3 regions of the Priestia sp. 3CA3 genome follow, and region 3 is predicted to be linked to each of the others. Evidence: riboswitches for the same ligand, from Rfam matches in the RefSeq annotation. Region 3 holds a riboswitch; each other region holds the start of a gene.

Region 1 (3,285 bases), on a different contig from region 3:
CAGTTGCCTGTACGTTTGACAAAATCTTTTGTACAAAGAGATCATCATGTGAACAAACGGCCGGGTAAAAAGGCGGCGTAAAAAATAAGACTATCATCGGAGCTGCTTCTTTACATAAACCAGCTAAAGAGTTTACTAATTTAATGGTTTTATTTCTGTCATCATCTTCTTGTGCCAAAAGTGCCGCTTCCATTTCTTGCACATATTTTTCACCGTGCTGTTTGACTGCATGAGTATAAAGTTCTTCATACGTCCATACGTTCACGTCAAGAGATGAACCCTCCATTCCCGCAGCGTACTGCCTAGCGGCTTTATTATAATGTTTTTTTACATTCAAAGCCGCTTTGTCAGCCGATTTCAACAGCAAATCTGTTACTTCTTTAAGAGAGCGGTTTAACATAAATAAATTAAATAATACAACGGCAGAGTGCGGAACTTGAACGGAATACTCTTCTTTTAAATCTTTTTGTATCAGCACCGTAGGAGGTGGACTCGTTTCATTTCTTACTTTTTCGCAAAAATCAACGTTTAGTTCTATTTCTTTTGTTAAATAAGAAGCTAGTAAATTAGCATTTAAACCAGCTAGCGGTTCCCCTACATGAGTTTCTTTTCCATAACACAAAAAGCTTGGCATGATCTTGCCAATCGATCCTGAGTACACATAGTTCGTTTGATCACCAGGATAGCGGCTGAACACTGGTTCTGCATTTAGCATGAGAGAAAAATCCAGCTGATGTTTGCACGCAAGTTCTAAAAGAACAGGCACTGCTTTTCTCATTCCGAGCGAATTTACTTCTTCATCCGGTACCGACAGAAGCAGGATGTTTCCGTCAAACTCTCCGTTGCATGCTCGTTCAATCATACTGATATGCAGAGCAATACCTGCTTTCATGTCCATCGTTCCTCGGCCAAAAAGCCAGTCTCCTTTTATCATATCTTTTTGTACGTGCGCCGGAACTTGTTCCATATCATTATAAAAAGTACTCGTTAACGTATCAGCGTGAAAAGCATCCTTTTTCCACTGTCCATAATCTTGTACATCCACTACGTCGTAATGACTGACTAATACAACTGTTTTATTCGTATTTTTCCCTTCAACAAAAGCTGTGACAATCGATCGCCCGTCTCCTGTTGAATGAAGCTCAACTTGCTCGTTTTTTTGAAAGTAAGGCAGCTTCAATAAATACGACGCTATCGATTCAGCCATTTCCACTTCTGCCATCGTTCCTGTCACGCTAGGTATAGAAACCAATTCGCTTACAAGCTTCTTTAACTGTTCTTTTGTTTGATACAAAGATGTTTTGTTCGACATACCCTTCATCTCTTTCCTTTTTCTAAATTTTCCATCAAACAAAACGATTCGTCAATCCCTTTGACAGAGACCCTTTCATTCTATCCCTATGTATCATAGTATGCGCTTCCTTGACGCACATGATAAAAAAAGAGTGCGCGGCTAGGGCTAGCACCGCACACTCTTTTTTTTACTTTTCGTCATCTTCTAAAAAGTCTAGGATACGATCAATAAGCTGTTCGCTTCCTGCATCGTTTCCATGTTCAAGAGACATTTCCATTTCAATGCTCCTTTCATAAAATATTCTTGTTTTATAACATACCACAATTCATTTCGAATGTAACCTTTAATTTGTGTAAAAATTTCGACAATTTATGATTAATTTTAAAGCCTAGTGAGTAATGAATATACCCACCAGATTCTTCAATTGTCAAAAAAAATGCTTTCTATTTAAAAACACTTTAAAAATAGAGGCGCGAGCAGACTTCTATAAAAGACAGCCTACTCGCTCAAGCTTGGAACAGCATGATGAATAAATTTCTAGTTCATTTGCTTTTTGTACATCTTTAATATCTATGCCTACAGCATATGTACGAACATGGTTTTCGACCACAATTTCATAAAATGTTTCTAATTCACGATAAGCTACTTGATAATGCTTTCCTAATAATTTTACGGCTTCCTTTAATGCTTTCTCTCCTGTATGTGCTGCAACTGCTATATGACTCATAAAACCCTCTCCTTTTAGAAAAATAAAAAAAACTCATTTTGCTTTGATGCAAAATGAGTTTTTCACCCGTTTTATCACCCAAAGCACATGCTTTGCTGGTAGGAGCACCTTACATTCGTAGGTTGCTGTGGAGTCAAAGAGCCAGATCTCTCGTCCACTCGTGATAACTTTTTTAATTTAAAATTTATTTTATCAAACAATTCCATCCGCGTAAATAGAAAAATAAAAATATTTTAATTTTTTTGGTAATGGAATGAATTCAAAAAGTCAAAGCTTAGATTAGCAAAATAAGAAGCTGCTACAAGTAATGCCTCTTCATTTAATGAAAAAGAAGGATGGTGCCATTCATATTCTCCAGCCGTACCCATCCATACAAAAAATCCTGGTACACGCTGCTGATATACGGCAAAATCTTCTCCTCCAGGCGATTGTTCAGCTTCTACGACTTGATAACTAAGATTCTCTGCAGCGTTAATAACCAATTTTTCCAGCGTATCATCATTGTTTACTACAGGAAGATACGGATACCATTTAACGTCTACTGAAGCGCCGAAAGCTGCTCCAATCCCTTCAGCAGTTCGTTTCATAAGAGCCGGTATTTTTTCTCTCGCTTCTTCTTGAAAGGTACGCACCGTTCCTTCAAGCGTTACTTTGTCAGGAATGACGTTCCACGAGCTCCCTCCGTGGATTTGAGTTATGCTGACAACAACATTTTGAAATGGGCTGAGATTACGGCTGACAATGGTTTGTAAACTAGTAACAATTTGACCAGCAACAGCAATCGGATCTACTGTTTTTTCTGGAATACCTGCGTGACCGCCTACTCCTTTGACGTCAATTTCAAAACGATCAACGCTTGCCATTAAAGGTCCCGATTTGACACCAATGGTTCCTACAGGAAGATTCGGTTTGTTATGCATTCCAAATATCGCTTCTACTCCTTCGAGCACACCTGTTTCAACGAGCATTTTTGCCCCAGAAGCCGTTTCTTCGGCCGGTTGAAAGATAAATCGAACCGTACCGCAAAGCTCCTGCTGACGCTCTTTGAGAAGAATGGCTGCTCCGATTATAGAAGCCGTATGAAAATCATGTCCGCATGCGTGCATAACACCGTTCACTTCAGAAGCAAATGGCAGATTGGTTTTTTCTTCAATTGGCAGCGCATCAATATCAGCTCGAATAGCGATAGTAGGTCCCGGCTTTCCTCCCACAATTTCCGCTACTGCTCCCACGTCTAAATGGAATGCATCCGCTATAGAAATAT
Region 2 (3,285 bases), on a different contig from region 3:
CCATACCTGATGAAAAAGCAAAACCAGCGTATCCATTTTCTAGCTGAGCAATAGTGTTTTCTAAAGCCTCACGCGTTGGGTTTCCTGAACGAGAATAGTCATAGCGGCCGTTGTTCGTCTCATCTTCTTGGTTAAATGTAGATACTTGATAAATAGGTACGTTAACCGCTCCAAAATGACCGTCAATTCCTGTATTTGCATGAATTAAGTTCGTACCAAATCTATGTTTATTGTTGTTGGTATGCATCAAATGCCTCCTTTAAATCTTTAATTAAATCATCTGCGTGCTCAATTCCAACTGATAATCGAAGTAAACAGTTTGTTACTCCGACACGATTTCGAATTTCCTCCGGAATGTCAGCGTGTGTTTGACGAGCTGGGAATGTCATTAAACTTTCCACGCCTCCTAAGCTTTCTGCAAATGTAATAACTTTAACATTTTCTAAAAGTACTGACACGATGTCAGGGTGTGAGACAGCAAAAGAAATCATGCCTCCAAATCCAGTTGCTTGTTTCTTCATGATTTCATAGCCCGGATGTGTTTCAAGACCAGGGTAATACACTTTTTCCACGAGATCATGAGCAGTAAGCCAATTTGCAATTTTCAGTGCGTTTTCGTTATGTTTTTCCATACGAAGCGCTAGCGTCTTAATACCGCGCAATAACAGCCAGCTATCTTGTGGACCTAAGATTGCCCCAGCTGCATTTTGATAAAAACGAATTTTTTCTCCTAAGCTACTACATCGAGCGACTACAAGACCAGCAACTACATCATTATGACCCCCAATGTATTTGCTTGCACTATGTATCACAATATCTGCTCCAAGCTCTAAAGGACGCTGATAGTAAGGGGACATGAATGTATTGTCAATGATAGTAAGCAAATCATGCTGTTTAGCTAACGCAATTGCTTCTGGCAAATCAGTCACGTGCATCATTGGATTTGTAGGTGTTTCAATGAATAAAGCTTTCGTGTTGGGACGAAGCGCATCTTTTACTTGCTCGAGATGGGCTGTGTTGACGTACGAAACAGTAATTCCTTGCTCTGAAAAGATTTCATTTAGTACTCGGTACGTTCCTCCGTATAAATCCTCTGATACAATTAAATGATCTCCGTTTTTAAATAGCGCTAAAACTGACATTACACCCGCCATTCCTGAAGCGAATGCTACTCCTACTTCGCCTTTTTCTAAAGCAGCAATTGCTTCTTCCAATGCCGTACGAGTAGGATTTGCCGTACGTGCATAGTCAAATCCTGTACTTTGCCCTAAAGCAGGATGAGCAAATGTTGATGCTTGGTAAATGGGTGTTGTAATAGAACCTGTTGAAGGGTCACGACCTACTCCTGAACGAACTAATAAAGTTTCAATTTTCATCTATTTCTCTCCTTAACTCAAAATAAAAAACACTCTTCACAGATGGAAGAGTGTTCGTTTATACACGATTTCTCTCATCTGTTAGAACAATACTGATGTTCCACAGGAATTAGCACCGTTCAAATGAATGTTTCATTTGATGGTTGCCGGGCATCGCAGGGCCAGTCCCTCCGCCACTCTTGATAAGAGTTCTATATAATTGTTGGTGGTTAACGTTTGTTGTTACTAACTTTAATAAAGATTTTCTTTATTGTCAACATAATTTTCTAAAAAATTTAAATCATCTCATTTGTTTATTCAATATACTTGTCCTGATAAGTACATAAAAAAAGAGACGACACCGAGGTCTCTTTTTCTAAGGCAAGTGCACAGATTTTACGTGAGCTAACTTCCAATACATACTTTCTCCATTTGCCGTAATTAGTTCAACAATATTATTAGAAACTTCTTTAAGTACGCCAATTTTTTCTGATTGATCCCCTAAATCTAATACGACCAGTTGATTTTCATATTTTTTAAGCTGCTCTTCAAAGTTTCTGACAAAAGGTGCAGAGGCAGGCCTTACTGGGAGCTCTTTGTCACTTAAAGAATAAGGGGTTAACTCATTACTATAAGGGGTAAGCCATTTCAAATGATGTAGAGAAACAAAGACATTTTTATACACTGGAGAATAAAACACAAGATAATCATTCAGCACGCTTGTAATATAGCCATGCAATGATTTTCCTCCTGTTACATAAATTTCAATAAATTTCCCTTTTGCCTGCTGTAAAATATTACGATAAGAAATCCGCTGACTTTCTTCTATTAAGTTCTCTTCTATGGTTCGTAAAGGTGTATAATCTTCTTCTGAAACCTCTCGCAAGCGATGTATGTGTAAAAGAGGAATATACAAATAATCATGTCCATTATATAAAACCATTACATCTAACCCGAGATCAACAAGTTTTCCTATAAACGTTGTTTTCCCTGATATATCGACTTCAACAATTTTATCAATATAATGATTCATACTCATTCTCATTCTCCTCCTTTTTCCTATATGATAGAAAAGGTGCTTTATAAGCACCTTTTACGTTCCAGTTCGTCATGCTTTCCAACGATAATTTTTCGTTTTAATAACTTTTTCACCTGGTGTTGAAGAGCGTGAACCCGTACGGCGTCCTCCCGAGCGATCGTCTGTGCGACCTCCTGTACGTCTTCCGGTACGTCTTCCGGTACGGTCTCCAGTACGGCCATCCGTGCGACCTCCGGTTCTATCTACTGTAGTTGACTCTTGCATAGAATCTTCTTCATTTGTATCTCCATTTTGCTCAGAATTTTCTTCATTTTGCTTGAAAGATCCTTTTGATCCTAAGGCAATGGTTTTTACGTGTCTTGGTTGTAAACGTAAAACTTGATTATTTTGTACAAGAGTAAAGTTTCCACTGCGGCTTTGAACTAATACACCTTCCACAGCCTCTGGGCCTCCACCGTTAATAGCTACCCATCTATGTGAAAACTCTTCAAACAGTTCATTAAAACTTTTCGCTTTGATATAATCAGGTGTTTCTTCAACTAATAATGGATTTTGCGGAACAACAGGTGTATTTTTGCTTACAACTTCACTTACACTCTTTATATGCTCTACATTGATATAAACGACGCCGTCATCTTCTGTTAATAATACGACATACGCAGATTCAAATGAGCCTAATACGTCAAGGATTTTACCCACTTTCTTCTCTGGACCACCTTGATTTATTTGCACCTGCTTATCTTTCATTAATAATAGAGTACCTGCAAATGTGTTAGCTCTGTGAAGTTCTACTTCACTATTAAATCCAGAAAATGTTTGTGCCGAATTAGACTTCGTATCCTCTGTAATGCTTTTAACATGGGCAAGCTGATAATAAATAAATGTATACTG
Region 3 (3,285 bases):
AAAAATTGCCCGATCTTTACCTGATCATATCCGCCACCAAGTTCACTGGCTTATTGTGGGAGATGGTCCTTTAAAAGAACAAATGCAACAGCAAGCATCTGAGCATATGACATTTACAGGCTTTCTTGAAGGTAAGCAACTTGCTCATATCTATTCTTCATCTGATTTGTTTGTTTTCCCTTCAGAAACAGAAACGTTCGGAAATGTCGTACTGGAGTCTCTTGCTTCTGGAACTCCCGTGGTGGCAGCAAATGCAGGAGGAGTTAAACAGATGGTTCAGCACGGGCGAAACGGCTACCTTTGCAAACCTCACTCCTTAGAAGAATTCAGTTCGGCTATTACAGGTTTACTTGATGATTTGCACCAGCGGCTTCACTTTAGCCATGCAGCGAGACACTATGCTCTTACTCAATCATGGGACGCCATTTTTCAGCATTTGCTTTCAGAATATGAAGATGTCGTAGAAAAATCTGCTGAAGGTATTCAATGGGCATAAAAAAAATCTCCGTTTTCACGGAGATTTTTTTATTATTTAGCTAAAGCTTGAGTTTTTAATGCTTCAGCTTTGTCTGTGAACTCCCAAGGAAGCTCCACATCTGTACGACCAAAGTGACCGTAAGCTGCTGTTTGCTTATAAATTGGGCGACGTAAATCAAGCATTTTAATGATGCCTGCTGGACGTAGGTCAAAGTTTTTGCGTACTACATCTACTAGTACTTCTTCAGAAACTTTTCCTGTACCGAATGTATCAATTGAAATAGATACTGGCTGTGCAACACCAATTGCATATGCTAGTTGTACTTCACATTTATCAGCAAGATCAGCTGCTACAATGTTTTTCGCAACATAACGAGCTGCATAAGCTGCTGAACGGTCTACTTTTGTTGCGTCCTTACCAGAGAATGCACCGCCGCCGTGACGAGCATATCCGCCGTAAGTATCAACGATAATTTTACGACCAGTTAAACCAGCATCTCCTTGAGGGCCGCCGATTACGAAACGTCCTGTTGGGTTAATGAAATACTTTGTATTTTCATCAATTAACTCATTTGGAACAACTGGATTAATTACATATTCTTTTAAGTTACGTTGAATTTGCTCTAACGTTACTTCTGGGTGATGCTGAGTTGAAATAACAATTGTATCGATGCGAACAGGTTTGTTGTTTTCATCATATTCAACTGTTACTTGTGTTTTACCATCCGGGCGAAGGTAAGGAAGAATTTCTTCTTTACGTACTTCTGTTAGACGGCGAGCAAGTTTATGAGCTAATGAAATTGGAAGAGGCATTAATTCTTTTGTTTCGTTACATGCATAACCAAACATTAACCCTTGGTCTCCAGCTCCGATTGCTTCGATTTCTTCATCGGACATTTGACCTTCACGTGCTTCTAACGCTTGGTCTACACCAGCAGCGATATCAGCTGACTGCTCGTCGATAGATGTTAATACTGCACAAGTTTCAGCATCAAATCCGTATTTTGCACGAGTATAGCCAATTCCTTTAATTGTTTCACGAACTGTTTTAGGAATATCCACGTAAGTAGAAGTTGTAATTTCACCGCTTACTAAAACTAAACCAGTTGTTACGCTTGTTTCACAAGCAACACGAGCATTTGGATCCTTTGCTAGGATAGCATCAAGAATTGAGTCAGAAATTTGGTCACAAATTTTATCGGGATGTCCCTCTGTAACAGATTCTGACGTGAACAGACGACGTTGTGTTGACATCAGTTTTCCTCCTTATAAATACGATACATTGTGATACGGTACTCATTCCCTTATTTTCATTACACGTTAAAAAATATAAAAAAACCTTTCCTTGTATCGAGGAAAGGTATCAAATTCTACATAAGCCTTTCACTCTTATCGATCAAGGTTGTGCCCTTGCATCAGGTTAGCACCTTATCGTCTACACAAAAAAATGACGATGGTTGCTGGGTTTCACAGGGCCTGTCCCTCCACCAGCTCGGGATAAGAGAGTATCCGTTCAAGGACATATAATACATGAAAAAGCGCTTCACTGTCAACAACATTCAAATGGAAATCATCTCTTTATGTTTGAATCTGTTTTAATGTAACATACTCAAATTTAAAAATAGTATACCTTATTAAGAATGATCACGAAGTTTGGTTAACAAGACAGACCAAAAAAAGGCTTTCACTTGAAATAGCTTCACTTTTTTCGCTTCTAGCACATATACATGTGTCTAAAATAGGTATAACGTACATTTTTTTATAATACACAAACATTTTTAGTTAAATAGTATAGAATAATTAAATAAATGTGTTATACTAATTATAAATTTCAAACATTAATGAATAAATAATAGCTAAAAAAGGAAGGTAGTGCACATGAGTACTGTTGATATGTCTATCGAATTAAATGGTTTGCTTCAATTAAAAACAACAAAACACCAATTATCTGTTCCACAACTTGTTGAAAAAATTCTAGCTCGACGCGAAGGAACGCTGACTTCTACAGGTGCTGTGTCAGTCGAAACCGGAAAATATACAGGCCGCTCTCCTTTGGATAAATTTATTGTAAGCGATGCTGTATCTTCAAAAACGGTTGAATGGGGACCCGTCAATCAGCCAATTTCTGCTCAGCGATTCGATGCGCTATACAAAAAAGTCTTAACCCACTTAAAGAAGCAGGATGAACTTTTTGTTTTTAATGGATATGCTGGAGCTGATAAAAAGTATCAGTTACCAATTCAAGTAGTTAATGAATTTGCATGGCACAACCTATTCGCTCAGCAGTTATTCATTCGCCCTTCAGCTGAACAAAAAACAAATGATGATGTGAAGCCGTTTACAATTGTAGCAGCTCCAACGTTCAAAGCTGACCCTGAAACAGACGGGACGAATTCGGAAACCTTCATTATTCTTTCATTAGAGCGACGCATTGTGCTAATTGGAGGAACTGAATACGCTGGTGAAATGAAAAAATCCATTTTCTCAGTGATGAACTTCTTGCTTCCTCAAAACAATATTCTATCCATGCACTGTTCTGCTAACGTAGGAGAAGAAGGTGACGTTGCATTATTCTTTGGTTTATCTGGAACGGGTAAAACAACGCTTTCTGCTGATGCAAACCGTCGTTTAATCGGAGATGACGAGCACGGTTGGTCAAGCTCTGGTGTATTTAATATTGAAGGAGGCTGCTACGCGAAGTGCATTCAGCTTTCCGAAGAAAAAGAACCGCAAATTTTTAATGCAATTCGCTTCGGCGCAGTACTGGAAAATGTAGTGTTGAATCAAAATACGAAAGTAGCAGATTAC

The links. A riboswitch is a leader RNA that binds a small molecule or an ion and turns the genes downstream of it on or off. The one in region 3 is predicted to bind S-adenosylmethionine.
Region 1: it holds a riboswitch for S-adenosylmethionine, as region 3 does, so the genes downstream of both, AC1VNJ_RS14800 (hypothetical protein) here and metK (methionine adenosyltransferase) in region 3, are expected to answer to the same signal.
Region 2: it holds a riboswitch for S-adenosylmethionine, as region 3 does, so the genes downstream of both, AC1VNJ_RS15880 (trans-sulfuration enzyme family protein) here and metK (methionine adenosyltransferase) in region 3, are expected to answer to the same signal.

The regions. Positions count from the first base shown of each region.
Region 1 covers NZ_JBXENJ010000005.1:124,628-127,912, reverse strand. Annotated here, with positions in the region: gene AC1VNJ_RS14805 (M20/M25/M40 family metallo-hydrolase) at 1-1,312, opposite strand, end outside; gene AC1VNJ_RS14800 (hypothetical protein) at 1,779-2,021, opposite strand; SAM riboswitch class I at 2,090-2,191, opposite strand; gene AC1VNJ_RS14795 (amidohydrolase) at 2,255-3,285, opposite strand, start outside.
Region 2 covers NZ_JBXENJ010000005.1:334,571-337,855, reverse strand. Annotated here, with positions in the region: gene AC1VNJ_RS15885 (trans-sulfuration enzyme family protein) at 1-247, opposite strand, end outside; gene AC1VNJ_RS15880 (trans-sulfuration enzyme family protein) at 228-1,376, opposite strand; SAM riboswitch class I at 1,448-1,565, opposite strand; gene AC1VNJ_RS15875 (hypothetical protein) at 1,732-2,394, opposite strand; gene AC1VNJ_RS15870 (spore coat protein) at 2,464-3,285, opposite strand, start outside.
Region 3 covers NZ_JBXENJ010000001.1:37,330-40,614, reverse strand. Annotated here, with positions in the region: gene AC1VNJ_RS00210 (glycosyltransferase family 4 protein) at 1-496, shown strand, start outside; gene metK (methionine adenosyltransferase) at 529-1,731, opposite strand; SAM riboswitch class I at 1,864-1,981, opposite strand; gene pckA (phosphoenolpyruvate carboxykinase (ATP)) at 2,356-3,285, shown strand, end outside.